DNA from 3 places in the Peribacillus sp. FSL K6-5616 genome. Region 2 is predicted to be linked to each of the others. Evidence: riboswitches for the same ligand, from Rfam matches in the RefSeq annotation. Region 2 holds a riboswitch; each other region holds the start of a gene.
The links. A riboswitch is a leader RNA that binds a small molecule or an ion and turns the genes downstream of it on or off. The one in region 2 is predicted to bind glycine.
Positions count from the first base shown of each region.

Region 1: another riboswitch for glycine. It lies ahead of MHB45_RS00895 (amino acid permease); the one in region 2 lies ahead of gcvT (glycine cleavage system aminomethyltransferase GcvT).
Region 3: another riboswitch for glycine. It lies ahead of glyA (serine hydroxymethyltransferase); the one in region 2 lies ahead of gcvT (glycine cleavage system aminomethyltransferase GcvT).

Region 1 covers NZ_JBBOYT010000001.1:187,899-197,991, forward strand. Annotated here, with positions in the region: gene MHB45_RS00885 (sodium:solute symporter family protein) at 1-1,204, opposite strand, end outside; gene MHB45_RS00890 (DUF3311 domain-containing protein) at 1,201-1,401, opposite strand; gene MHB45_RS00895 (amino acid permease) at 1,675-3,018, opposite strand; glycine riboswitch at 3,226-3,304, opposite strand; gene MHB45_RS00900 (amino acid permease) at 3,797-5,185, shown strand; gene MHB45_RS00905 (hypothetical protein) at 5,210-5,386, opposite strand; partial or broken gene MHB45_RS00910 (BBE domain-containing protein) at 5,580-5,696, shown strand; gene MHB45_RS00915 (hypothetical protein) at 5,807-6,019, opposite strand; gene MHB45_RS00920 (LysR family transcriptional regulator) at 6,395-7,306, shown strand; gene MHB45_RS00925 (LLM class flavin-dependent oxidoreductase) at 7,440-8,462, shown strand; gene MHB45_RS00930 (LLM class flavin-dependent oxidoreductase) at 8,537-9,871, shown strand; gene MHB45_RS00935 (glutaredoxin family protein) at 9,910-10,093, shown strand, end outside.
Region 2 covers NZ_JBBOYT010000001.1:3,044,714-3,054,806, forward strand. Annotated here, with positions in the region: gene MHB45_RS14555 (vitamin B12-dependent ribonucleotide reductase) at 1-983, opposite strand, end outside; gene MHB45_RS14560 (lipoate--protein ligase family protein) at 1,371-2,207, opposite strand; gene MHB45_RS14565 (rhodanese-like domain-containing protein) at 2,409-2,792, shown strand; gene gcvPB (aminomethyl-transferring glycine dehydrogenase subunit GcvPB) at 2,932-4,389, opposite strand; gene gcvPA (aminomethyl-transferring glycine dehydrogenase subunit GcvPA) at 4,382-5,728, opposite strand; gene gcvT (glycine cleavage system aminomethyltransferase GcvT) at 5,746-6,852, opposite strand; glycine riboswitch at 6,993-7,078, opposite strand; glycine riboswitch at 7,082-7,169, opposite strand; gene MHB45_RS14585 (DEAD/DEAH box helicase) at 7,545-9,233, shown strand; gene MHB45_RS14590 (YqhG family protein) at 9,211-10,008, shown strand; gene MHB45_RS14595 (YqzE family protein) at 10,053-10,093, opposite strand, start outside.
Region 3 covers NZ_JBBOYT010000002.1:46,643-56,735, forward strand. Annotated here, with positions in the region: gene zwf (glucose-6-phosphate dehydrogenase) at 1-969, shown strand, start outside; gene gndA (NADP-dependent phosphogluconate dehydrogenase) at 1,250-2,674, shown strand; gene hxlB (6-phospho-3-hexuloisomerase) at 3,373-3,930, opposite strand; gene hxlA (3-hexulose-6-phosphate synthase) at 3,947-4,588, opposite strand; gene MHB45_RS26940 (winged helix-turn-helix transcriptional regulator) at 5,111-5,476, opposite strand; partial or broken gene gnd (phosphogluconate dehydrogenase (NAD(+)-dependent, decarboxylating)) at 5,891-6,774, shown strand; gene MHB45_RS26950 (hypothetical protein) at 6,907-7,074, shown strand; gene MHB45_RS26955 (hypothetical protein) at 7,408-7,683, shown strand; glycine riboswitch at 7,944-8,049, shown strand; glycine riboswitch at 8,052-8,174, shown strand; gene glyA (serine hydroxymethyltransferase) at 8,260-9,510, shown strand; gene MHB45_RS26965 (serine dehydratase beta chain) at 9,526-10,044, shown strand; gene sdaAA (L-serine ammonia-lyase, iron-sulfur-dependent, subunit alpha) at 10,044-10,093, shown strand, end outside.

The DNA of each region.
Region 1 (10,093 bases), 2.9 Mb from region 2:
GCTGTGTGATGAGACTGTATCCCATAAGAATTAATGCCGACATCGTTTCGCCGCCGTTTAAGGTGAAGTAGACGGCTATAAGGGCAATGATTGGCACAAGGAACTTTGCCAATCGTACAATGTGGCGATCGGATACGGCAGGTGCAAATTCCTTATAAACGTTTTTCGCGAGCAGTGTAGCGACGCTCATCAAAAGCATGGATCCCGGCACCAATGCGGTCAACAATCCAGCGCCGCCGATTATGCCTATAAACCATGGATCAAAGGTCTCGATCGAAAGGCGCAGCAATGAGAGGTCTGCATCTGCCCCAACGAGTCCGGGCACTTTCAATATAGCTGTAAACCCAACGAAAAAGACGAATAACAGCATGAGTGTATATAAAGGGCTGATGATGGCGTTCTTTCGAAATACCTTGCCGCTGCGTGCTGAATAAACAGCGCTGAAAACCTGTGGCCACATATAGAAACCGAATACGAGCAATATTACTGTGGAGATGAACCATGATACGCTAAGTCCCTGATCTGGGAACTTAAGAAAACCTGGCTTGGCCGCATCAACCGCTTCAAACATCGGCTGAAATCCGCCAAAGTAATGAATTGGCAGATAAATCCCCAAAAATCCTATTATGGCGACCATCATGATATCTTTAATGACCGCGGTCCAAACTGAACCGTGTATACCTGAGATCATCACATAAATGGTAAGGCTGATCGCCCCCATCCAAACTGCCTCAGACATAGAGATGGCACCATAAGATGCTTCTGAGACAATGATCCCCAATCCTTTCAGCTGCACGACGATCACTGGAATCATCGACACCACACCGACAAGTGCAGCCAAAATTCCTAAACCGGGACTCTTATATTTGCTTACAAAGAAATCGGATTGAGACATCAGTTTATTTTCTTTGGCGTATCTCCATATTTCCGGCAGGAGCCAATAGGATAATACGTAAGACAAGGTAATGTAAATTAGAACATATAGAGCGGGTGCGCCCTTGCCATAAGCCCAGCCGCTGCCGCCAAGGAAGGAGAAGGTCGTATAGATTTCCCCGGCCATCAGCAGAAAGACGAATATCGCACCAAAACCGCGTCCGCCCACCGTCCATTGTTCCAAGTCCATATCTTTTCCTTTTGAAGAGCGTATTCCTAAAAATATCGATAGAAGTAAAAATGCTAAAATGATTAAGAGAGCAATATTCATTCCTGGTCACCTTCCCGATTCCTGGGATCCAGCTTATACATGATGCCGAGTATGGCAGAGGTAAGGACCACCCACATAGCCATCCAGAACATATTGAAAGGCATCCCTAATACATATGGTTCTATTTTATTAACAAAAGGTAGAAATCCCAGTATGCCTATAAAAGGAACTAGTGTAAGAATATATATAATCTTCATTAAACAACCCCCTCCGTTTTAAATAAAGTGAAACGCCCACCAATGGGGGTTTATTCTTCAATGCCACTGATGGATGTGTGAACCGAACCGGATGGAAAATTCATACCTGACCGAAAAGGTCCGATAATATATATTAGCTTACACTATTTTGATATAAAATTTAATGCAGTTGCCTGATATATTTTAGCAGCAGTGCGCAGACAGCCGAACAATGATATGTTCATAAAACAGATAAAGCCTTGAATTCATAGTGAGTTCAAGGCTTTATTTCCTTTAGCTATATTTTTTCCTAGAGTTATATAGTATTACCAAAAGTATGAACCAGATTGGGGTCAAGAGCAGTGATAGCCGTGTAGCTTCAGCGAATAGCATAACAATAAGGATGAACAGGAATAATCCTAATATGGCGTAATTGACAAAGGGTGTAAAAGGAGCCTTGAAAGTCGATTTTGCTCTTAGGTCAGGCCTTGTTTTCGAATATTTGATATGGGAAATCAAGATAATGCTCCATACCCATATGAAACAGATGGCACTGATGGTCGTCACGACGGTAAATGCCTGTTCAGGTATCAGTTTGCTTAATAATGCCCCTATTGATACAACGATTGTGGATGTTAATAAGGCATTGCTCGGAACAGCCTGTTTATTTAATTTTTCCAGTTTAGCAGGGGCTTCGCCATTCCTGCTTAACGTATAAAGTATTCGGCTCGTTGAAAATAAACCACTGTTGCATGCAGAAGCAGCGGATGTCAAAACGACGAAGTTGATGATCCCTGCAGCGACAGGAATGCCGATTAACGCAAAGACCTCTACAAATGGGCTGCTCGTGGCATCCAGTTGTGTCCATGGGTTGACGCAGAGAATGACGAATAGTGCACCAACATAGAAAAGTAAAATCCGGACAGGGATTTTATTGATGGCAGATGGAATGTTCTTTCTCGGGTTTGCCGTTTCTGCTGCAGAAACCCCGACCAATTCGACACCGACAAATGAGAAGACGACCAGCTGTAAAGATAATAGGAATCCAGAAATGCCATTAGGGAACATGCCCCCATGATTCCATAGGTTCGTTAGGGAAACCGTTCCGCTATTGGTATTGAAGCCGATGATCAAAAGGATGATCCCCACGACGATCAAGGCGATGATCGTGATTACTTTAATGATGGCAAACCAGAATTCCAATTCACCAAATAACTTAACGGTCAAAAGGTTCAATCCTAACAGAATGACCAGGCATATTAGAGCCGGAATCCATTGAGGGATATCGAACCAATATTGCATATAGACGCCGACAGCTATGATATCGGCCATTGCGGTCATGATCCAACAGAACCAATATGTCCACCCTGTTACGAAGCCGGCCCATGGACCGACATATTCGGTTGCAAATTCAGTGAATGATGCATACCCTGCATTGGATAAGAGCAATTCCCCCAGGGCCCTCATCACAAAATACAAGGCAATCCCTATTATCAGATAAGAAAATAATATAGAAGGTCCTGCCAATTGTATGGCTTTTCCGGAACCTAAAAATAATCCGGTGCCAATGGTTCCTCCTATTGCGATCAGTTGTACATGTCTATTTTTTAAATCTCTTTTTAATTCTTGTTTTGCCAATTCTTACGCCCCCGTCTTTTTATAGTCTTGGTAGTGAATGAGTTTACCTGCATGGTCTTGGAGAGAGGGACGTAATTTTTTCGTCCAGCTTGCCTTTCCCATTGGTTTTAAAGCTGTTGTTTTTAGTCCAACCACAAAATGGACAATAAAAAAAGAGATTGGATAATACCAATCTCTTAAAGGGTTCAGAATAACAATTTTATCATTCGTTACTCTTCTGTCCTTTTGCCTGAGATTGTGAATCCTTCGGCGCTGCATCTTGTACAGTCTCTCCAGAAGCTGCTCCTGCTATAGTGTCATCCATAGCATTCATCGCTTGCTTGTATGCGGTTGTGAAGAAATGTCAGCCAGTGATAATTTTCCACTGCTTGATCATTCATTATGCTTATAAAATAATATTGGAATTCTATCATCTATTTTTCGGTAGGTCAACAAATTTTTTGAAATGAAACAGGCATTATCTGTAGTTTAATAGTGGTCTTAATTTTTAAGGTACTTGAAAAATTTATTTTTTTGGATGATCACTATTATAAAATATTGATCATCATTTTTTAAAAATTATATTTTTAGATTAGGAAAATTGCCAAGATATATTTGGCAACTGTTTATTTCAAAAATACAATTGTATTTTTACAGAATATTTACTATTATAAGATAAGAAAACATAAATGAAGTGTTATTGATATTTTTTCGATAGAGCATTTTTAACCGCAATAATTAATAAGTTCGTGGTAAGGATAGAAAAGCATTACCGATATTGCATCTGGGGGAGTTAAACATGTCGAACAAGGAATTAAAGAGAGGGCTGGAAGCACGTCACATTCAAATGATAGCTTTGGGCGGAACCATAGGTGTCGGGTTATTCATGGGATCGGCGAGCACGATCAAATGGACAGGGCCCTCTGTAATGCTTGCTTATGCCATCGCAGGTATTTTTATATTTTTCATCATGCGTTCCATGGGTGAGATGCTTTATTTAGAACCGACTACAGGTTCTTTTGCAACCTTTGCGAGCAGCTATATACATCCTTTGGCAGGTTATATGACTGCTTGGAGCAATTGGTTTCAATGGGTAATCGTCGGAATGTCCGAAATCATTGCGGTTGGCTTGTATATGCAATATTGGTTCCCGGAGTTACCGGCCTGGATACCAGGTGTGGTCGCCATGATCATCTTGGGAGCGGCCAACCTCATTTCCGTTAAATCCTTCGGGGAATTTGAATTCTGGTTTGCACTTATAAAAATCATAACGATTATATTGATGATCGTTGCCGGCCTAGGCCTTATCTTCTTTGGAATAGGGAATGGCGGGGATGCGATTGGATTATCGAATCTTTGGGAAAATGGCGGCTTCTTTACGGGAGGCTGGACAGGATTCTTCTTTGCGCTTTCGCTTGTCGTGGCTTCCTATCAAGGCGTTGAGCTTATCGGCATCACAGCCGGAGAAGCGAAAGACCCAACGAAGACCGTAACAAAAGCGATCCAATCAATCATATGGCGCATTTTAATTTTCTATATTGGTGCCATATTCGTCATCGTGACAGTCTTCCCTTGGGATCAACTGGATGACTTAGGCAGCCCATTCGTTTCAACCTTTGCTAAAATAGGTATCACAGCAGCAGCAGGCATCATCAATTTTGTCGTAATCACTGCGGCAATGTCTGGATGCAACAGTGGGATTTTCAGTGCAGGTCGTATGCTTTACACACTGGCATTGAATGGCCAAGCTCCGAAAGTCTTTGCTAAAGTATCTAAAAATGGAGTGCCGGCATATTGCACGATCGCTGTATTATTAGGATTGGGCATCGGGGTTATCCTGAATTACCTTGCACCGCCGCAAGTATTCCTTTATGTGTACAGTGCGAGTGTTTTGCCCGGGATGATTCCATGGTTTGTCTTACTGATCAGTGAGCTTAAATTCAGAAAGGTAAATGCCGCTGAAATGGAGAAACATCCGTTCAAAATGCCATTGGCCCCTTACAGTAACTATGCAACAATAGCCTTTTTGCTGATGGTGCTGGTAGGTATGTGGATCAATCCTAGTACAAGGATTTCCTTGGTTGTCGGGATCGTTTTCCTAGCCTTGGTAATAGCAAGTTATTACTTGCTGAAAATGGATAAACGAACACCATTGGACGTTAAATCCGATGATGAGATTTCAGGATAAGAAATTCTATTAAAAAGCCCTTCTCTAATTCGAGAAGGGCCTTTTTTGTCCTTGTAGATCAATTGTGGAATTCACGAGTAAAATAGCGAAACTCACGAGTAAAGTCGTTGAATTCACGAGTAAAACAGCGAAATTCGCGAGTAAAGTCGTTGAATTCACGAGTAAAACAGCGAAACTCACGGGTAAAATCGTTGAATTCACGAGTAAAACAGCGAAACTCACGAGTGTAGCTAATTTGACCCCGTAACAAGGGGGGCCAGCAGGGGGAATGAATCAATAAGCTTAGGAATATGTCTTCTTGCCAGCTTTTTTCATAGGATGTTGCCCGAGGAAGGGGCTATCTTTTGGAAAGAACAAAGCTTACCGGGCGTATCGTTACACCATTAAAGATTGACCAGCTGCGTATTATGGAGAAAATTTCAAACGGCTTCGAGTAGTGAAAACGAGGTATGATCCATACAATGCGTTTAAGTTCCCGCAAAGCATACCGCCATTAAATAAGTGGGGGTGAAAAAGCTTGGATTCAACAAATACATTCGTTATATAAAGGCCTATTCCTGGATTTGGATATAGGCCTCTTTATTCTTGTTTTGAATCAATTAATCGAGATAATCCCCAAAATCATTCCGCTTGCTGAGCTTGTACTGTATTGTAAACCTGATTTACGGAAGATTGGGCTTGGGCAATTTCTTGAGCAGCTTGTTTAATGGCTTCTTGTGCCAAAGTTGGACCAGAGGAAGATTTTTCAATTGCTTGTGAAAGTAAGGTTTGCGTAAGGGTAACGTTTGCTTTTGCTTGATTTAATTGATTGATATCAATTTGTTGTTGAGGCATGTAGTTTCTCTCCTTTTGTCATTTTTGGAATTACTCCATTAGGATGACCGTTCTTTTCTATTTTGTAAAAAAGATGCACACTTAGGATTGAAAAGCGGGCAGAAAGAGAATGGGATTATTCGTTTTATTTACTTAGAATCCTGAAATTTTCATCTGCATAAATAGTATTGAAATCAAATTGTAAGATAACGGAAAAAAATGTGATCTATTCGTTGTTGTGATGTTTAAATTATACTTTACTTATTGGATTTATCAGATTAAAATCGGAGAAAGAATCATTATAAGTGGATGGGCTGATTGGACAACCGAAAGCTCCTGAACGCGATAAGCGAACAGGAGCTTTTTGCGTTCATTTTGGAAAAAGGAGTTGGCAAGATGAATATTGATCATATTGAAGCGTTTATGTATGTTGTTCACCTTAATAGTTTTCATAAAGCCGCAGAGGCGATGTTTTTATCACAGCCAACGGTTTCGGCAAGAATTAAGACGCTTGAGAGTGAACTCGATTCAGTACTATTTGAGAGGCAAGGAAGAGGGATTATTTTAACCGAAAAAGGGAAAGCCTTCATTCCATTTGCGGATCAAATTATTCGTACCTTTCACCAGGGGAAACAGCAGTTGAAGACAGGAAGCGAACTGGAGGAAATAACGATAGGGGCTAATATCATTACATCGCAATACTTTATTCCATTTGCTCTTCCTCTATGGAAAAAGGAAAACCCAAATTTACGCTTTAAATTCATTTCAGCAACAAATGATGCATTAATGGAAAAATTGCTTCAGAAACAGGTTGATATAGCCTTTATGAAGGATATTACACATAGTGGTCTGCAAAATTACAAAACCCTTGATAATTCGATTCGTTTAGTCGTGTATCCAGGACATCCATTTCAACTTCGAACTGGGCTAACAGTACAGGAATTAGCAATGGAGCCGTTGGTATTTTTTGAGTGTGGTGCGCTTGACTGGAACCACGTTCATAAAATTTTTGAAGTATCAAATGTAGAGCCGCGCATTGATTTTCAGGTTGATCACCTGGAAGTGGCGAAGTCGCTAATTCTTAGCAGAAGCTGTATCGGATTTTTACCGTACTTATGTATTAAAAAAGAGTTAGAACAAGGTACGTTGGTTGAAGTGGATGTGTCACATTTAATCAAGATAAAGCAGCACATCTATCTGACGCATTTAAATCATGGAGTGGAATCCCCTTTATTATGGAAAGACATTCTTTTATCAATTCGGAAATTTGAGAAAAAACATCAGCAATTACCAATACAATCGAATTGATAGATATTTTCTATCAATACAATAATTTTTTCTATTAGTAAAACCATTGCCATTAGCATGTTTTAGGTGATAGGATATGTCAAAATATAATTATTCGCATAAGTAAACTTTGAATTAAATAGGAGGAGAGAATATGAGTTATAAGCTTGGCATTTTAGACCAGAGCCCGATATTTCCAGGGGCTTCAGCATTTGATGCACTACAGCAAACCATTAATCTGGCTAAACATGCAGAAGAGTGGGGGTATACCCGTTTCTGGGTATCGGAACATCATCATGCCGAACAGCTGGCGGGGTCTTCCCCGGAAGTTTTGATTTCTTATTTATTAGCTCAGACAAAGTCGATTCGGGTAGGGTCCGGAGGTGTTATGCTTCAGCATTATAGTCCATATAAAGTGGCGGAAAACTTTCACGTATTATCGAATCTTTCGCCAGGCAGGGTAGACCTTGGCATCGGAAAGGCACCAGGTGGGCTCCCCTTATCAACGAAGGCGCTACAGTTTGGAACTGTGAATGATGGAAAAGATTTCGAAGAGCGGTTATCTTTCCTGCAAGAAATAATCGAGAATTCAGTTAATGAATCTCACCCGCTTGCAGGCATTCAAGCGACACCGCTACCTTCCGAAAAGCCTAAGATGTTTCTGCTTGGTGCAAGTACTGACAGTGCCAGGTTAGCAGCCGAACTTGGGATAGCTTATGTATTTGCTCGATTTATCAACAGTAATGAGACTGTACTTGAAGATGCTGCACACATTTACCAAAGTATCTATCCAACTGGTAGCTTTAAGGTATCGGTTTCAGTGATTGCTGCTCCTTCACAACAAGAAGCAGAACAGTTAACAGGTGACCGGAAGATTGTGAAAGTTCATCTCAAAAGCGGTCGTTCTGTCACGGTCCAAACCTTAGCGCAAGCAGAGATATTCGGGAAGCAGTCTGGGGAGCCTTACGAAATAGAAGAACAGGATTCCGATATTATTGCTGGAACTCCTTCTTATGTAAAAGAAGTCTTAGCAAATTTACATGAAAAGCACGGAGTAGATGAGTTTATCCTACATTCGCCAATTTTAAAGGAAACAGAAAGGTTCAGATCTTTTCGATTGTTGAGTCCACTTCAATTAGCCTTATCTGAAGAGAAACACGTTACGAGCCAAAATTAAAAAGGCATCAGCAATTAGGGGAGATGTGGGATGTCAGCAAAGTTGAAAACCGACTAATTAAAGGAGGAGTATCGATGTCTGAACAGAGAAAGTTGAAATTTGGAGCGCTTATTCATGGAGTTGGAGGGAGTATATCCGGTTGGAGACATCCAGACATTCAAGCAGATGCCAGTGTTAGTCTTGAATTTTATAAGGAGCAGGCCCAGAAGGCTGAAGAGGGAAAGTTCGATTTACTTTTCATTGCTGACGGATTGTTTATCAATGAGAAGTCAATACCGCATTTCTTAAATCGATTTGAACCACTTACCATTTTATCCGCACTCGCTGCTTTCACATCAAGAATAGGGCTTGTCGGTACAGTTTCCACCTCATACAGTGAGCCATTTACTGTAGCTCGGCAATTTGCTTCACTTGATCACATTAGTCAAGGTCGTGGCGGATGGAACCTTGTTACTACCCCTCTTGAGAGTACGGCCTTGAACTATAACAAAACGATTGAAGAACACCCTGATCATGCCAAACGCTATCGGATAGCATCAGAATATATACAAGTCACCAAGGGACTTTGGGATTCATGGGAGGATGACGCGTTTACTCGGGATAAAGAGACCGGTGAGTTTTTTGATCCTTCTAAAATGCATCAATTAAAGCATAAAGGAGAATTTTTCTCCGTGCAAGGACCACTCAACATTGCCAGATCAAAACAGGGGAGACCTGTCGTTTTTCAAGCTGGTTCATCAGAAGCTGGCAAAAATTTTGCGGCTAAAGAAGCGGATGCAATCTTTACAGGTCAACCAACATTGGAAGATGCCAAGATATTTTATCAAGATGTAAAAAACAGGGCTATTGCATTCGGGAGAAATCCTGATGAAATTGTTATTCTGCCAGGTATCGCGCCAATCATTGGTGCAACTGAGGAAGAAGCGGAGCACAAATATCAAGAACTCGCTAACCTGGTTTCTATAGATAAGGCGCTTGACTATTTGGGACGATACTTCGATCATCATGATTTTTCCCAATATGAACTGGATGCACCTTTCCCAGATCTCGGAGACATCGGAAAAAACAGTTTCCGAAGTACGACTGACCGAATCAAACAGGAAGCGAAGGAGAAACAGTTAACGCTCCGTCAAGTAGCACTTAAGGAGACAACACCCCGGACTTCTTTTATTGGAACTCCCGAGAAAGTGGCGCATCTGATTCAGCAATGGTTTGACGAGAAGGGTGCGGACGGATTTATCTTTTCTTCAAGTGTTCCAAATGCTTTAAGTGACTTTGTAGACTATGTGATCCCTATCCTTCAAAAAAGGGGAATATATCGTACTGAATATGAAGCAGAAACATTAAGAGGCAACTTGGGGCTTCCATTCCCGGAAAATCGTTATGCGAAAGAAAGCATTAATCAATGATTGAAGAATCAATTTAAAAATTGAAGGAGGAATAAGAATTGGGAGAAGCGTTATCTGTCGTCGTTTGGTCAAAACAAGGATGTCACTATTGCGAAGAGGTTAAACAATACTTAAAAGAAAAGGAGATCGCTTATCAAACGGTGGATGTTACCAATCATGATGATCGACGAGATATTTTAGAAATCAAATATGGTGTTCGGTATGTGCCAATTATTGAAATTG
Region 2 (10,093 bases):
ATCCCTTGATACATAGCCGTTTCCTGTTCCGTGTGCGTCGTGAATTTCAATTTATCCGTCGCATATTTCTTGATGGCTTCATCTTTAGTGTTTTCCACTAGGTAACGCAAGATCCTTGGATTTTGCATTTTGGAAATGATGAACTCTGCAATATCGGGATGCCAATCAGCAAGCATGATCATTTGCGCGCCTCGTCTGCTGCCGCCCTGTTCAACAAGATGCGTCAGTTTTGCAATATCGTCAAGCCATGACACCGAACCCGAGGATTTTCCATTTACCCCTTTTGCCAGAGTGTTTCTTGGACGCAGTGTCGATCCGTTCGTACCCACTCCGCCGCCGCGGCTCATGATTTCCATCACTTGTTTCCTATGTTCTGAAATACCTTCACGTGAATCCGGTACGAATGGCATTACATAGCAGTTGAAATAAGTAACATCCGTATTGGAACCTGCACCGTATAATACTCGGCCTGCCGGGACGAAATTAAGGTTCTTTAATTCTTCATAGAATTTATTGAACCATTCCGTTCTTTTTTCTTCCGTGGTTTCCACTGATGCCAATCCCGTTGCATTACGTTTCGCAATTTGTTCATAGTATATTTCAAGCGGCTTTTCGATTATATCCAACGGACGGTTTACAATTCCCGTCTCGACTTCTTCCGGATTATCCAATACGCCACGGAATTCTTCATCCACCAATACCTTGGCTTTTTTGGTTTCCCAATCAATTTCAACGATGTAACCGAGACCCCTTGCCGGGAATTTCGGATCTTCCTTAATCGTCAACACGACGAAATCGCCTGCCGAGAGTGTGATTTTTTCAGTATCCTTAAAAGAATAGCGGTCAAGCATGACTAGACGGGACACTCCCTTATGCGCCATTTTCATATCAGCAGTTACAGGGTGAACCTGGGGAAATAAAGAAATATCCTTATTCAACCTTTCTAGATCAACCTTTAAAGCTTCTTTTATTACAACCGACATAATTCCCTCTCCTTTATATGTTTCATGATCCGTTCTTGCTGCCGCAAAAATCCTTATGTAGCCTTACATGTCCGTTTCGCTTAACAAGTACCCTAAATCTATCATAGCGAAACTCAAAAATCAACATATAGTGTCGCATTAAATATTTCAACTACTATATATTGTGTTTGTTTTGAATAACTTTTAATTTTGTCAAACGTTAAATCAATTAATATAGTTAGCAAAAGGGAGGAAAATGTCGATTTACAATAATTTTTCATCAGATTTCAATTAATTTGGACCTTGCTTTTTCCCCATCCCTTTTAGGGCTTATCCCTGCAAGGGATGTGTTATTCGGTCAAACAAATCTGAAAAAACTTTTTATTATCCACTCTAATTATGCTTCCTCTATCTCATGAAATTCCATTCATCGCTTTCGTATTTGCTTTCTGCAATGGCCTTCACTTCCAGCAATTGCTTTTCGGTGAGGACATATGGCTCTAAATCGACCGAAAGTCCTTCGGCAAAACCTTTTTCGAAAGCTTCTTTCGCTTCAGGGATGGTTATCTTTCTCCCGGCAATGTCATTCATGGCCACAGCTTTGTTTTTTAAGTTTTTTTGCATTCTCTCTTTAACCCTGTCATTTGAGAATTTAAATACGCTAAAGAGCTTATCATCATCAAGCTCAAGCAAAATGGACCCGTGCTGAAGGATGACGCCTTTTTGCCTGGTTTGAGCGCTGCCAGCGACCTTCCTGCCCTCAACGACCAGTTCATACCAGCTAGGTGCATCAAAGCAGACGGAAGACCTGGGCGATTTTAAAGCCGCTTTTTCCTGTTCGCTTCGAGGCACGGCAAAATAAGCATCCAATCCAAGATTCCTGAACCCCATCAATATACCTTCAGAAATGACACGATAAGCTTCAGTAACGGTGGTTGGCATTCCCGGATAGGATTCTGGAACGATTACACTATAAGTCAATTCATGTTCGTGCAGTACCGCTCGTCCCCCTGTCGGCCTGCGAACAAAACCAAGGCCCTGCCTTTTGACCTCTTCCAGATCGATCTCCGCTTCTGCCTTTTGAAAATAACCGATCGACAATGTCGCTGGATCCCAGCCGTAAAAGCGTATGATCGGCGGAATTTCCCCTTTGCTTTGCCAGTTTAACAGGGCTTCGTCCAGCGCCATATTAAAAGCCGGTGAACAATACCCCGAATCTATAAAACCCCATTTTTCTTTAGTCATCCTTACCCCTCGTTTCGATAGACGTTTTTCAATCCCCCACAAAAAACTCACATGTAGTAGTTTAACAGACTTTAACACTCTAAAAAAGAAAGTGCTATCAAGTCATGAAGAATTTGATGAAAATACTTTTTGATTATTGGGTAAAGCAATTATATAATAAAGATTGTCTGTATTCGTTAAGGTAGAAGGGAGTTTTTATGTTTGGAAATATTATATACACTGCTCATCATCCTAGGAGTGGTTATTGCGTATTCACTTTTTAATTGGTACCGCCAGCGTAAAATCGTTAAAACACTAACACAGGACGAATTTATCGCCAACTACAGAAAAGTGCAGCTAATCGATGTGCGGGAACCGAATGATTTCGAAAATGGTCATATCTTAGGCGCAAGAAACATCCCTATGACTCAAATGAAAACCCGCTTGGTCGAAATTAGGCCGGACAAGCCTGTATATTTGTATGCTCAAAGCGAGATCATCAGCGGCAGAGCTGCAGCCATGCTATACAAAAAGGGCTACAGGGAACTTTTTCACTTAAAGGGCGGTTTCAAGATGTGGACCGGGAAAATCAAAGCAAAGAAATAAGACCCCATCTCGGCATGGGCTCTTTTTAATTCCATAGCTCAAGTAAAAGAAAGTCAACTGTTGGACTTTAATGGAATCTTACATAAACATGAAAAATCCCCGCCGGAAGGCAGGGATTTTTTTCGTGTAAGCTACTAATCTAGGCTTGATAACGCAAAACGGGTTTTCTGGCAGCAAGAGTTTCATCAAGCCGCTTTATAACGGTTGTATGCGGAGCTTCCTGAACGATTTCCGGAGTTTCTTCCGCTTCCTTGGCAATCTGGATCATCGCATCGATGAACGCATCCAGCGTTTCTTTTGACTCGGTTTCAGTCGGTTCTATCATCATTCCTTCTTCCACGTTCAATGGGAAGTAAATGGTTGGAGGATGATACCCGAAATCCAGCAATCTTTTAGCTATATCGAGAGTCCTTACCCCCAATTTCTTTTGCCGGCGTCCGCTTAATACGAATTCATGCTTACAATGACGATTATATGGTAAGTCAAAATAAGGTTCCAACTTGCGCATCATATAATTGGCATTGATGACCGCGTTCTCTGTGACGGCTTTAAGGCCATCAGGACCCATTGAACGGATGTACGTATATGCCCTCACGTTTATTCCGAAATTACCATAATATGGTTTTACCCTGCCGATGGATTGCGGACGATCATAATCAAGGACGAATTGCTCACCTTGCTTGACTATAAGAGGTTTAGGCAAGTAAGGAATCAAGTCGGACTTCACACCTACAGGACCAGAACCCGGGCCGCCGCCTCCATGCGGGCCTGTGAATGTTTTATGGAGATTTAAATGAACCACATCAAAGCCCATGTCACCCGGTCGTGCTTTTGATAGGACTGCATTCAGATTGGCTCCATCATAATAAAGCTTCCCACCTGCGTCATGGACAAGTTGTGCCATTTCCAAAATATTTTCTTCAAACAATCCCAATGTATTGGGGTTCGTCAGCATCAAGGCCGCCGTATCAGGTCCGACAACACGTTTTAAATCTTCAAGGTCGACTAACCCATTTTCATCGGACTTAACTGTAATCGTTTCTAGTCCGGCAACAGTGGCAGAGGCAGGATTCGTACCATGGGCCGAATCAGGTACAATCACTTTCGTCCGTTCTGTATCTCCATTCGCTTCGTGAAAAGCGCGAATCATCATCAATCCTGTCCATTCTCCGTGGGCACCTGCTGCAGGCTGTAATGTCACTTGGTCCATCCCGGTGATTTCCGTTAAGTGTTCCTGCAAATCAAATAATAGTCCCAATGCTCCTTGTACAGTAGCGGGATCTTGATATGGATGGATATGGGCAAAACCGTTGAAGCGTGCCACATTTTCATTTATTTTCGGATTATATTTCATGGTGCATGAACCCAGTGGATAAAAACCCGAATCCACCCCATGATTCCGTTTGGAAAGTGCAGTATAGTGACGCATGATATCCAGTTCGGACACCTCAGGAAGCTTTGCCTCTTCTTCACGGATGTAGTCGGCAGGAAGAATTTCTTCGAGCGGAATAGTTGCAACATCCATTTCTGGCAGACTGTACCCGATCCGGCCGGAAGTACTGATTTCAAAAATGAGTGATTGATCTTGATTATTCATGTTGATCCCCCAATTCCTGCGCAAGTGCATCAATTTCTTCTTTTGTTCTTAGTTCAGTTACCGCAACCAGCATATGGTCTTTCAATTCAGGATAAACCGTACCTAAATCGAAGCCGCCGATCATCCCTTTTTGAAAAAGGTTTTTATTGATTTCTGAAAACGGAGCAGGCAGTTTAATGACAAATTCATTAAACGAAGGACCGTCGAATATCACTTCCACCCCTTTTGCCATAATTGCTTTTTTCGCATAATGTGCTTTTTGAATATTTTGCACGGCCATTTCTTTGACACCCTTTTTCCCAAGCGCGGTCATTGCAACAGAAGCTGCCAAGGCATTCAAAGCTTGATTGGAACATATGTTGGATGTGGCTTTGTCACGGCGAATGTGCTGTTCACGAGCTTGAAGCGTCAGTACAAACCCTCTTTTTCCATTCTCATCAACCGTCTGACCGACGAGTCTGCCCGGAACTTTCCGTACAAATTTATTGGTAACCGCAAAATATCCACAATGAGGTCCACCGAATGCCGCTGGAATGCCGAATGGCTGAGCATCCCCCGTTACGATATCTGCACCGAGTGCACCAGGGGATGTCAAAGCTCCCAATGCAAGCGGATTACTGGAAACGATAAACATGGACTTGACGCCATGAATGATTTCTTCCATTTCTTTCAATGGCTCGATCCGGCCAAAAAAGTTCGGATATTGCACGATCACTCCTGCAATGTCATCATTCGCCAATTCCCTTAAAGCAGCTAAGTCAGTCACACCGCCTTCATGAGGAATTTCGATCACTTCCACGCGTTGCCCTTTCGCATATGTCTTCACAACTTCTCTTGATTCAGGATGAACGGTTCCTGAAATGAGAATCTTCTTCCTCCTTGTCTGACCTGAAGCAAGCATCGCTGCTTCAGCCAGCGCCGTCCCGCCGTCATACATGGAGGAGTTAGCCACATCCATGCCCGTCAATTCACATATCATCGTTTGATATTCAAAGATTGCTTGAAGCTCGCCCTGTGAAATTTCAGGCTGATACGGTGTATAAGCCGTATAAAACTCAGAACGGGAAAGAACATGATCGACGATGACCGGGGCGTAATGGTCATAGACACCCGCACCAAGGAAGGAAGCATAATTTTTAAGGTCCGCATTCTTTGCAGCAAGCCTTGATAATTCTTTCATTAATGCAGGTTCCGATTTAGCAGGCTTGATATCGTATTCTCCTTGAAAACGAACGCTTTCAGGGATATCTTTGAAAAGTTCTTCAGCAGTGGATACCCCTATCGCTTCCAGCATTTCTTGTTTATCTTGCTCTGTCATGGGTAAATAACGATGTTTCATCTAATGACCATTCCCCTCTATTTACGTGGTTTTTTATAAAAAGGTGTTTGTATTATAACGGCTTTCAAACGTTTGGAACGGATTTCCACTTCGACTTCCGCATCCAGAACCGAAAATTCCTTATCGATAAGTACCAATCCAACGTTTTTCTTCAATGTTGGCGATTGGGTACCAGTCGTGACCTCGCCAATGACTTCATCACCGCTGTAGACCTTATACCCATGACGTGGAATGCCACGGTCAATCATTTCAATTCCCACAAGCTTTCGGGGAGCCCCTTTCTCCTTTTGCTCAGCAAGAACGGCTTTCCCGAAAAAATCAACTTCCTTATCCACTTTTACTGCAAAACCAATCCCGGCTTCTATCGGGGTGATGTCCGCTGAAAGCTCCTGCCCATACAGCGGCAGTTTCGCTTCAAAACGCAGGGTATCACGAGCACCTAAACCAATCGGCTGAACCCCCTCTTCCTTACCGGCATCCATAATCGCCTTCCAAAGGGCAGGGCCATTTTTACTGTCGCTATATATCTCAAAACCATCTTCACCAGTGTATCCAGTACGGGATACCAGCGTGGAGATACCGTTAATCATGACATGATCCTTGAACCTGAAAAGTCCAATTTCACTTAAGTCAGTACTTCCCGATAGTTTTTGTAATATCTTCTCTGCAGCTGGTCCTTGAAGTGCCAGCTGTGTATAGTCACTTGATACATTCGTAATTTGGGCATCTTCCGTTAAATTTGCTTGCAGCCAATTGAAATCTTTTTCTGTATTCGCTGCATTGACCACGAGCAGATAGTCGTCCTCAGCCCTTTTATACACGATAAGATCATCAACCGTGCCTCCGTTTTCATAACACATGGCTGTATATTGGGCACCGCCCTGTTGCAGCTTTGATATATCATTGGTCAGCATCTTCTGTAAAAAGGAAAGGCTCCCAGGCCCCTTAACATCGACTTCCCCCATATGGGAAACATCGAATAACCCCGCTTTTGTCCGTACGGCTTCATGTTCATCCTTTATACCCGAAAATTGGACAGGAAGTTCCCAGCCGCCAAAATCAATCGTTTTACCTCCGTATTCACGATAAACCTCAAATAGTGGTGTTCTTTTTAAATTGGTCAAAAAATGACCCCCTTCAGATTTTTTTAAAAATTAATTGGCTTCATTATCAAAAGCTTCTTGTCATTACGCATCAGATACATCCTGATTCATGATGTGAAAAAAGCACAAAAAAGGACAGAGAAAGCCCGTTTGAGCTTTTTCTCTGTCCTGAAACCTGAAAGTTTACCTATGTAATAGGTTTTCCCCTTTGGTGGCCGCGTCCCATAACGGGCGGCGCTCTCCAGAGTTGCGTCCAATAAGAGTTCTTTTGCCTGAGAGATTCACTGCTAAGTTTGCTCCTTCGGCGCTACATCCGTAGTCTCTCCCCTTATCTTCACCCGCATATAAATGGTCTACCATTGAAAGGAAGCGAATAAGCCCCCAGCATCGGTAAAACCTTTGAACATAAATGGAATGCATTCTCTGCCAATTCTCCTAAAACTTCAGATACCGTTTAACTGATCTCCTCGGTAATCTTGGATAAATTAGGAGCATATAGCCCATACTAAGAAAACGCGAACTGCAAAATCGATGTACAAACATTCTTTGCAGCGTTAGGAAATTGGAATTTTCTAAATATACTTATATCCTACCCTAAGAAACTTATCTCTGCAATAACTTTTGAAGAGAAATATTTATCTTACTTCACATATGAAATGTTCGGGTTTTGACCTTATATTAAGGAAATTATGATTTAAGAGGGAGTTATTTCTATGAAAATCAATATATCCTTCAATTCTGAATGGAATGACGAGTTTCTGCAAAAGATGGAAAATGACGGTCCATGGGGAAATTGGGAGCTTTATAAGTTGGCGGTTCAAATGGAGGAAAACCTTATCATCCCTGATTTTGAAGGTTTACAGGCGCCCAAGCACCTTCCTCAGTTAACCCCGCTTCCCCATCAATTGGAAGCGGCGAAGCAAGTAGTGGAAAAGATGAATGGAAAAGCCATTTTGGCTGATGAGGTAGGGCTGGGAAAAACAATTGAAGCAGGCTTGATCCTAAAAGAGTATATGATTAGGGGACTTGTAAAAAAAGTATTGATCCTTGTTCCGGCTTCCCTTGTCACACAATGGGCATTTGAATTGAATACCAAGTTTCATATTCCGGCAGTCGTTCAGAGAAAAAGTTATGTCTGGGACTCCTGTGATGTGGTCATTTCATCCATTGATACAGCGAAACGCGCTCCACATCGAGATATCATCTTTACTCAGGAATATGACTTCATCATTATTGATGAAGCTCATAAACTTAAAAATAATAAGACGAAGAACTATGAATTCGTTCAAAATCTGAAAAAGAAATTTTGTTTACTCCTGACAGCCACTCCGATTCAAAATAAAGTCGAGGAGATATTCCACCTCGTTTCGTTATTGAAACCGGGCCACTTGGGAAATGCTTCACTCTTTTCGGAAAAGTATAAAGGGAAAGGCCGGAACATAATTGAAGATGAACACCTAAAGGAACTGGTCAACACTGTCATGATTCGAAACCGGCGGGCCGATACTGGCATTGAATGGACAAAACGGCATGTGGAAACCATCACCATTGAATTTTCTCCAACGGAACAAGCATTGTATGATGCTGTTTCCAAATTCAAGCCAATTTCCGATGGATCAAAAGGAAGCGCCTTTTCGGCTCTCACTCTCCAAAGGGAAGCATGCAGCAGCAGAGAGGCTGTCTTTTATACATTAAAGAATATGAGAGATAAATACGATCAGCCTTCCCCTGATTTTTTGGCAAAGCTTGATGATTTATTTACTAAAGTGAATGAAACGGTCCAGAACTCAAAGGCTGAAAAAGCTTTGGAACTGATCAAGAAAATTGATGACAAAGTAATTATCTTTACGGAATATAGGGCGACTCAACTATATCTCCAATGGTACCTACAGCAGAATGGAATTTCTTCTGTTCCTTTCCGGGGCGGTTTTAAGCGCGGAAAGAAAGACTGGATGCGAGAATTATTCCAAAAGAATATTCAGGTATTAATCGCAACAGAAGCTGGCGGGGAAGGGATAAACCTTCAGTTTTGCCATCACTTGATTAATTTTGACCTGCCATGGAACCCAATGAGGCTTGAACAGAGAATTGGACGGATCCACCGCCTTGGTCAGGAAGAAGATGTGATGATTTATAACTTTGCCACGAAAAATACAGTTGAAGAACATATACTGAAGTTACTATACGAAAAAATAAATTTATTTGAAAAAGTAATCGGTGAATTGGATGATATTCTAACCAAACTGGATATTAACAACATTGAAGAATATTTAATTGATGTGGTCGGCGAGTCCAAAACAGAGGGCGAAATGAAAATCAAGATGGATAATTTTTCATCATTGATCCAATTCGCTCAATCAATGAAGGAAGGTGAGGTTCATGCAGCAACGGGAAATTCATGATTTTTTAATCACTTTCTTTAAAGCCAACGATTGTGAAATACTGGATAATGCACCAACCCACCTTACAGTGCAATTGACGATTGAAATGGATAAGGAATTAATGAACAGACCCTTTTATTGGCATTATCTGGAAAAAACAGGAGGTGTTCCGAACCCGGCACAGATTACTTTCATTACCGACCCAGAACAAGCTCCATCCGATTTAAAGGGAGAAATGATTCATTTTGGCTCCCCTCGCCTTCACCAGATTATTCAATCAACCAAAAAGCTGGCAGGGTATACTAGACTTTTTGAGAATACGCCTCCATCAAAAGGCAGAAATAATCCTTTGTTTCCTTGGCTGACCTTGAATGTGAAAATATCGTATCAATGCGACCGCAAAAAAGATACTTTCATGTCAATCGGATTGAATTTAATCTCGGGTGAAATAATGGAAGGGTTTCACCATCGGGTTTTACCGATTAACGTCACCCCGAAAATACCGGATTACTCCTTTACGCTTTCACCTCTGATCATGCCCAAGAGTGGATTGGCAAGACTGGATACATACATCAGAACCAGTTTCGAGGATGATGACCATTCCTGGGCGGAGGAGGCAATGCTGCGCTGGCAGAATGACTTGAATTTATTGGAGCATTTTTACAAGGATATGGACGAAAAAAGTGAGAGCTATTATACCGAAAAAGAAGCACTAAAAGCACAATATGAACCCAACATCAGAATATCCATCATCAACGGAGGATTATTTTACCTTTCAGATAGGGCGTTGGGATAAGTGAAGAACAAAAAAACAGATGTCCAAAGTTCAGGACATCTGTTTTACTTTTTGATCGTTTTCCTTACAAACATCGACAAAGCAA
Region 3 (10,093 bases), on a different contig from region 2:
AACGAATTATTAAGTGAAACTTTTGAAGAGGACGAAATTTATCGTATAGATCATTACCTTGGAAAGCCGATGATTCAAAACCTTGAAGCATTAGAATTTGCGAATCCTATGTTTCAAGCGCTATGGAATAACCAATATATTGCCAATATACAAATCACGGCGAGTGAAACGGTTGGGGTAGAAGAAAGAGCAAGTTATTATGACCAAGCAGGGGCAATTCGAGATATGGTCCAAAATCATATGCTGCAAATACTGATGATGACTGCTATGCATCTTCCAAAACGAATAAGCGCAAAAGATATTCGTCAAGAGAAGAGGAAAGTCATGGAATTTCTAAGACCATTGAAGAAAGAAGATGTAGCTTTGCACGTGGTTCGTGGTCAATATGGTCCAGGGGAAATTCAAGGTGAACCAGTTGTTGGATATAAAGAGGAATCCGGAATTGATGCTTCTTCAACAAATGATACCTTTGTTTCTGCCCGTTTGTGGATTGATGATTCTAATTGGAGTGGGGTGCCATTCTATATCCGTACTGGAAAAAGAATGAGGGAAAAGTCCACACGTATTGTGATTGAGTTCAAAAATCCGTTAAAGGATTTATACATGTCCCAAAAAGAGCAAACAGCCCCCAATCTATTAATCATCGAGATTAGTCCTAACGAAGGTGTTTCATTACAATTAAATAGAAAAAACCCGTTAAACGGTAAAATAGAGCCTGTTACGGTGACTTTTTCAGCTAATGCAAAAGAAGTACCGGAAGCCTATGAGCTTTTACTGTTCGATGCTTTGCGTGGCGATCCAACTTTCTTTGCTCATTGGAATGAAGTTGAATTATCTTGGAATTGGGTTCAACCTATTTTGGAGGTATTTGAGGAAAATGCCCTTACTTTGTATCCTTATCGTTCAGGTTCGATGGGACCGGACGCTTCTGATCAATTATTGGAAGAGGACGGATTTAAGTGGTTATAGGTTTTGATGCTAGTATGGAAATTGACTCCCTCTATTGAAAACATAAATTCATGCATTCCTATAGGTCACAAAAATAGGAAAATTAAAAGAAAAATGGATTCATGATCATAATATGAAAATAAGTAAATCATAAGCATTAAAGCTTTGGAAAAGAGAAGAAAGAACTGGAATCAGCGTTTATCCAAGGATTTAGATTTATTGTATAACTTGATATAGATTTAAAGTTTGACCTCAAAGTGGCTAAGATTGATTCTTAAAATGAAGAAGGGACGAATTGACCATGGTAAAACAAAAAATCGGTGTGATCGGTTTAGCCGTAATGGGTAAAAATCTCGCGTTAAATATTGAAAGTCGAGGTTATTCTGTTTCTGTTTACAACCGTTCGTCTGAAAAAACAGAAGAGTTTTTAAAGAACGAAGCAAATGGGAAAAATTTTTTTGGTGCGAAAAGCACCGAAGAATTTGTTCATTCATTAGAAAAACCACGCAAAATTTTATTAATGGTTAAAGCGGGTGGACCAACAGATGCAACGATTGATTCGTTAAAACCATATCTTGAAAAGGGTGACATCCTCATCGATGGCGGAAATACATTTTTCCAAGACACGATTAGACGTAATAAAGAATTAGAAGACACAGGTATCCACTTTATTGGTACAGGTGTTTCAGGTGGGGAAGAAGGGGCATTGAAAGGTCCATCTATTATGCCTGGTGGCCAAAAAGAAGCGTATGAACTTGTAGAGCCAATTTTGAAAGAGATTTCAGCAAAAGTAGAAGGAGATTCTTGTTGTACATATATCGGTCCCAATGGTGCAGGCCATTACGTAAAAATGGTCCATAATGGTATCGAGTACGGAGATATGCAGTTAATTTCAGAAGCGTATTTCATTCTGAAACAGGTGCTTGGTTTAAGTGCACAAGAACTTCATGAAGTATTTGCAGAATGGAATAAAGGGGAATTAGATAGTTATCTAATTGAGATTACAGCTGACATCTTTACAAAAGTGGATAAAGAAACAGGTAAACCTCTTGTTGACCTAATTTTAGATACAGCAGGCCAAAAAGGTACAGGTAAATGGACAAGTCAAAGTGCTTTAGATTTAGGAGTTTCACTTCCAATCGTCACAGAATCTGTGTTTGCTCGCTTTATATCTGCCTTGAAAGAAGAGCGAGTTAAGGCAAGTAAGCTATTAAAAGGCCCTGAGGAGAAGACGTATGAAGGAAATGGAGAAGAATTAATAGAGGCAGTACGTAAAGCTTTATATATGAGTAAAATTTGTTCATATGCACAAGGATTTGCACAAATGCGTTCTGCGTCAGAAGAGTATGACTGGAACCTTTGCTATGGTGATATTGCAATGATTTTTCGTGGCGGTTGTATCATTCGTGCCCAATTCTTACAAAAAATTAAAGATGCTTATGATCGTGATCCTAACTTACCAAACTTATTATTGGATTCGTACTTTAAAGAAATTGTAGAAAGCTATCAATCTGCATTACGTCAAGTACTCGCTATGGCAATTGAGCGAGGCATAGCGGTGCCATCATTCTCCAGCGCATTATCTTACTATGACAGTTATCGTACAGATACGTTGCCAGCAAATCTGATACAAGCACAACGCGATTACTTTGGTGCGCACACATACCAGCGTGTAGATAAGGAAGGCATTTTCCATACAGAATGGTTTCAAAAGCAATTTAATTAATATTATAGACCAAAACCCCTGTCTTAATTATAGGACAGGGGTTTTTGGCATAAGCCCGTCGATCAGAAAAGAGGAAAAGTCACTTTGCCGAACGGACAGCAGTCGAAATAGTAAAAACCTACTTAAAAGAATTCTTTCAGTTGAACAATGTCCGTACCAGACTGAAAAGAAGGTAAATGTGTTTGAAATTAAGTTGAAAAATATTGCACCGTTTTGAAAAAAGTTTAACCACTTTATTCTATTATTCTCTTTTTTCTTATTGAGCTAACGGGAAGTTGGATAAGAAGTATGGAAAATGATCCAAACTTTTTTATAAAAGAACGATTCAAATGAATATGTTAAAAGCATGTTTTAATAATTTTTTTTCAAAACATGCTCTATCAATTTGTTATTTTTCAAGGTGATTTGTATTAGCAAACAATAATGGTAAATATGGGCAATGTATAATAAAATAATAGAAAAACAAACATTTCACCTTTATACAAAAAAAGGCAGCCTCACCTAATGGTGAAATCTGCCCGGAATGATATTGATTCATACATAAATTTGGGAAGGCATTAAAGTCTCTAATTCGACAGCTCTTTTTAAGTTATATGTTTCTGTCTAAAGATTTTTTTACCAAAACCTGATTTAGTATGTTCAATTTTTTATAATTTACTAGTCATTCATTTAGGAGTATAAGCATAACTAAGCCTAACCTACTCTAAATTTGCATGTCTTCCAAACATAGTTTGGCCGGCTAATTCCTTTTGCTCCATCACGCTTAATATGATAGAGTCGAATAATAACAAGAGACTTTGCTCGAATAAGGACCCCATAGGCTGTATAGTTTTGTAGTCACTGTCTGCACCAGCCTTAGGCTTGGCAGGTATTTTAATAGCTAAGTCGCTTATTTTTCCAATGGTCGAATCAGGGGAAATCGTGACAACTGCAACAGATGCTTCTAAACCTTTAGCCTTCTCGGCCATTGACACTAAACTTTTTGTCTCTCCTGAACCAGAAGCGATAATTAAAATATCATCTTTTTCTAAACCAGGGGTTACCGTTTCTCCTACTACAAATGCATCTAACCCCATGTGCATCATGCGCATAACAAAAGATTTGGCCATAAACCCAGAACGACCTGCACCAGCCACAAAGATTTTCTTGGATTTAAGTATGTGATCCACCAATTTTTCAGCTTCATCTTCAGATATTAATTCGATTGTCCGATTTAATTCGTTTTCAATTTCAGCTAAGTATTGAGTAGTCTTCATAATTCACATACCTTTCTTAAGCAAAAGTCGCTTGTTTAATTAATTCTTGCATTTTCGCAGCTACTGCTTTTTTATTATCTTGTCCAGTAATACCACCACCTACAATGACAAGATCAGGCTGTGCTTCAATGACTTCCGGCAATGTATCTAATTTAATTCCCCCTGCTACAGCAGTTTTCGCATTCTTAACAACGCGTTTGATTGTTTGAAGCTGTTCAAATGAGTTTTCTCCTTTAGCCTGAAGATCGTACCCTGTATGCACACAAATATAATCAACGCCCAGTGCATCAATTTCGTACGCACGTTTTTCGATATCTTTTACATTGATCATATCAACAAGAATTTGTGTTCCTTGTTTTTTAGCTTCCTCCACTGCACCCTTGATTGTTGCATCATCCGTCGCACCAAGAACTGTGATGATTGAAGCACCAGCTTCAGATGCTTTCATAACTTCATATCCGCCAGCATCCATAATTTTCAAATCAGCCAATACGGTTAAATTAGGAAATGCTGCACTAACTTCTTTTACTGCTCTAAGACCTTCATTAATGACAACAGGAGTTCCAATTTCTACTACATCGACAAATTGCTCTACTTCTCGAACTACTTCTATTGCCTGTGGGATGTTTACAAGGTCTAATGCTAATTGAAGTTTCATAAATACTTCACTCCTTAAATAATTTTTTGTTTGATACTACATTTATTGTATTCTCTAATTATTTAAATGAGAAGTACCCACTTTTATATCATATAGTGTTTAAAAGTATACTGTGTGTAAGGTGAAGAAAGGAAGATAAGTGAAATATACCAAGAGTTGCTTTTAGGAAAATTCGTTGAAGAATTGTGTTTGAAGCCCTATTTATGTAGAAGTTGTTAAAGGGTAATGTGATTCAAAAAGAAAATCGTGGTACTTCTTCTTGCCGGTAATTAAATAGACCGTAAAGTGAGTAGTAAGCAACAAATCTAATACAATAGAGTTCGTATACCGTCCGCCGATATGGGTTAACAGGCTAAAAAAACCACATGGAGAAACCTTTATAAAGGTTTCTCCATGTGGTTTTTAGTGTCCAATTTATTAATTAAAGTTTTTTTCTTAATCTGTCCATAACAAAGATTCGCTTTCAGAAAAGGAGGCATAAAGGATTATTTTCTAATCCTTCATGAGGGAAGCTTTTTTCTCCTAGAGGGATTCTTCTTTTCTATCTGCTTGGTTATTCAAGACTGTCTCCATATACTCACTGCCCCAGTCATACATGGATTCAAGAATTGGCATCAAACTTTCTCCTCTTTTGGTCAGAGAATATTCAACTTTTGGTGGAACAACAGGATAGACTTCACGGTGAACAATTAGGTCATCTTCGAGCTCTCGCAATTGACTGGCGAGCATTCTCTGCGTAATTTCAGGAATCATAGATTTTAGTTCCCCAAATCGCTTGGTTCCTTCTTTGCCCAGATGCCACATAATAAGCATTTTCCATTTACCGCCAATAATAGAAAGTGTCAATTCTTTTTCACAGTAAAACGTCTTGTCACGCAGATGTCCCATTTATTTTCCCCCCAGGTCATAAAATAATAGTGTACTTTATAATACTATATAATAAAAAAGTGCGTACTTACAATTAAAAAATATAGATATTATACTTTTATATACATAGAGGATCATCACCACAAGAACTATTACTTGGTACATCCATTAGAATCTTACTACACCACAATTTTACAATCAAGGAAGAATGCAGGGGGGATTAAATGACTTTTCTACGTAATAAATTTTTAGACAGGAATGCGTTTAAATATCCTAAAACGTCGGAAGTGCATACTGTGACCCTTATTTAAAGCAACAGGGGCTTTAGAAAATAAGGTGAATTTTAATACTAATTAAATCTAACGAAGTTACCAATATGTAAAAGGAAAGAAGCACAAATTAGAAGTACTCTATTCTAAAAAGGAGGCCATCACGATGAAAGTTGGATTAATCGGTTTAGGAAAAATGGGATTAAACTTAGGTCAAAACCTAATTGAAGAAAGCCACGACGTTGTGGCCTATGATTTAGATTCCGGTGCTATAGAAGAAATGGAAAGATACGGAGCGAAGGGAACCACTAATATAGTAGAACTCATTAAATCATTAGAGCAACCCCGAATTATTTGGCTTATGGTTCCTCCAGATTCAGTTGATGTAGTAATTAGTGAAGTGACACCGTTTATAAATATTGGCGATATTTTAATTCAATCTGGAAATTCCTACTATAAGGATACCATTCGCCGGTACAACAGGCTAAAGAGATATGGTGTGAGCTTTATGGATGTCGTGACCTCTGAAGGAAAGGAAGGTGCTCGAAAAGGTGCTTGTTTCAAGATTGGAGGAGACCTTGAAGCTTGGCGCATAGTAGAGCCCATTTTCAGAGATATATCTGTAGAAAATGGATATTTATATGCAGGAAAAGCAGGGAGTGGTCACTTCTTGAAAATGACCCCCAATGAGATTGATTACGAAATGGATGATATCGGGGAAGGATTGGAAATATTAGAAAAAAGGGAACTTGAGTATGATAATGAGAATGTAGCAAGAGTATGGAAAAAGCGATTCGGTTATTCGTCCAGGGCCTATGGATTTAACGGAAAGAGCATTTTCTAAAGATGAAAATTAGAAGAAACTAAATAGAATAGATAAGGAAATCTTCTTGAGAAGGAAAATGGGCGGCCGAGACTGCTTTTGATTTACAAACAGCCACTCCCGTCATCGCCATGTCGTTGATGCGCTATCGTTCATTAGAAATTCACAGGAAAAGAGTAGCCCACTATGCAACGAATTTGGTGGGGCATGCTGTGAGGAAAGTATGAAGTGAGAAGTCACTGGGTTTAAGTAAATCCAATTAGAGGCTCCTAATGTAAGAACATATTATGTTCATTTCCGTCAGATCTAAAATGCAAATGAAAGATGAAAAATTATTCAATCAAAAGGAGGAAAATAGAATGGAAAGAAATAATACAGTTATTTTAAATGAAGTAATAGTAGGTTTATATAGCAATAAAGAATTAGAAATAATGTTAAATAAATTATCAAATTACTATCAAGTTGATATAGCTGATTTTACTGTAAGTAAAGTGAATCCAAATAGCTACAAAGAAATGATTACTTGATTGATAGTAGACTTATGGTCCATTACATGAATACTTAAATTGGTGAACTGAGAGTCATATTAAACGAATAAAGAAGGGTTTTACTTACTCAAACATATTTATCTCATTCAATATGCATCTGGCGTACAGGGAATGGAAAATAACCAATTCCCTGTACGATGCGATTCATCCCTACATATATAAAAATCTCCAAGATTTAAATAGGGATATTGATAAAAAAGGAAATCAAATCAAGGAGATGGAAAGTAATTACCTTACTATTAATACAGGGAAGAGGCGATGGTAACATAGTCGTAGATACTAAAATTGTAAGGTAAAGGGGAAGAATCCAAAATGAGTAAGGAAAAGAAAATCAATCTAAAGAAGCCAAAGAAGTGGTGGGTATGGGTTTTAGCATTTATTGTCATAGCTAATATAGCAAATGGTTGGGACAAAGAGGAAGTTGCTAAAGAAGAGAAGACTAATGAAACCATCGCTGAACCTAAGGAGGAAAAGAAAGAAGAGAAGGAGGAAACTCCTAAACAATCTCTATTGCTGCAAGGATTCTCGCAAATCTCACAATACCTTAATTTTCTCTTTTTCCATACATCAATTGTGTTAAAAATATAGACTTTATGTCCTTTCGCTTTTCTTAGCAACCGTTCAAAAGTGGATCGGCTTAAGCCAAGATATAGAAACTTATTGGGATTCAGAAAAGCAGTTAACAATTTTGATTTTGCATAACAAATAACTTCTAATTTTATGAACTGTAAGAAAGATCTATACCGTCCATGTATAAAATTCTGAAAATAAAGTTTTTTCAGATAATTATTGAAATTTTCATTTAAACCCGTTAACATACAATTATTAATGAAAATTTATATAAGCGGATGATAATTGTGGGAGAGACCGAAGAAATCGATTCGGCACCGAAGGAGCAATTCCCAAAAAAACCTTGGGATAGAAACTCTCAGGTAAAAAGACTACAATTGGACGCACCTCTGGAGAGAGCTGAAAAGCCACCAAAGGGGAATCCTTTTGATGAAAAGAATATTATAAGACAGATTGTTTTGTAATATGTTTCATACCCAAGGTAATCTCTCAGGTAAAAAGGACAGAGGAAAGGTGGGATATTTATCCTGCCTTTCCTCTGTCTTTTTTGTGAGGAAAGGTAGCTTGGAAGAAAATCGAGGAGGATATTTGAATATGAGTCTACAAAACTATGATTCAGAGATTTATAATGCCATGGAAAATGAAAGGGAAAGACAACATAATACGTTAGAATTAATCGCATCAGAAAACTTCGTAAGTAAAGAAGTGATGGAAGCCATGGGGTCTGTCCTCACTAATAAGTATGCAGAAGGATATCCAGGGAAGCGTTACTATGGAGGCTGTGAATATGTAGATGTGGTGGAACAAACAGGTATTGAACGCCTAACCAAGCTGTTTGGTGCTAAGTATGCAAATGTACAACCACACTCAGGTGCACAAGCAAATCTAGCTGTTTTTTATGCGTTGCTTCAGCCGGGCGATAAAGTGATGGGGATGAACCTTTCGCATGGAGGACACTTAACTCATGGTAGTCCCGTCAGCATCTCGGGGAAATGGTTTGATATTGTGTCTTATGGGGTGAGAGAAGATACTCACTTGATCGACTATGATGATCTTGAAGCAATCGCGAAAAAAGAAAAACCAAAATTGATTATTGCGGGGACAAGTGCCTTCCCAAGAACAATTGATTTTGCACGTTTTAAAGAAATCGCCGATCTAGTTGGAGCAAAACTGATGGTGGATATGGCCCATATTGCAGGGCTCGTGGCAGCAGGTTTTCATCCATCGCCAATCCCATATGCGGATGTGGTGACAAGCACAACGCACAAAACTTTACGCGGTCCACGTGGCGGCATCATTTTAACAAATGATGAAGACATGATAAAGAAAATAAATAAAGCTATATTCCCAGGGATTCAAGGAGGGCCACTCATGCACATTATTGCGGCAAAGGCGGTTTCCTTTAAAGAAGCATTGCATCCGAGCTTTAAGATCTATGCCAAACAAATCATTGAAAACGCAGCAACACTTGGCGAAACATTAAAGAAAGCAGGCGCAATTCTTGTTTCAGGTGGAACGGACAACCATATCGTACTTTTAGACGTTCGCCAATGGAATTTAACCGGAAAAGAAGCAGAACGATTACTAGAAGAGGCGGGAATAACAGTTAACAAAAACACGATCCCCTATGATACTGAAAGCCCATTTGTCACAAGTGGCATTCGAATGGGAACAGCGGCTTTAACGACACGTGGTATGAAGCAGGAAGAAATGGTTAAAATCGGAGAAGTGATTGCGGCTGTTTTAAAGAGCAATGGAGATACAGTTGTTCTAGAAAAAGCAAAAGAAACAACAAAAGAGATTTGTGAAGGATATCATTTGTTTCAACAGCCTATAACGGTCTAAGAAGGGAGAAACAACATGGAATTCCAAAGTTGTTTTGACATTATCGGCCCTATCATGGTAGGACCATCTAGTTCTCATACTGCTGGTGTTGTATCAATGGGGAAGTTCATTCATGAACTATTAGGTGGTTGTCCGGAAGAGGCGAACATTATTTTCTACGATTCATTTGCTGAAACGCACCAAGGTCACGGAACAGATAAAGCCCTACTTGGCGGATTACTTGGCATGGATACAGATGATTCCAGGATTAAAAATGCCATGGAGCTGACTAAAGAACATGGTCTAGATTACGAATTTCAATTTGAAGGCAGTTGCCCTTATTTTAAACATCCGAATACAACAGTCGTTACGGCAAAACGTGGGGAATGGCTGGTAAAGGTAGGTGGTGCATCCCTTGGAGGCGGTTTATCAAAAATCTTTATGATTGGCGATAAAATGGTTGATATTCGTTTAAGCACTAGCGATGACTTTTCGGTACTTGCTACACATTACCATTCATATGTTTTGAAAAAAACGTCGTTAGAGGGTGCATGATGGAAATTCGGTCAATGAACGAGCTAATTGAATTTTGTACACACAAACA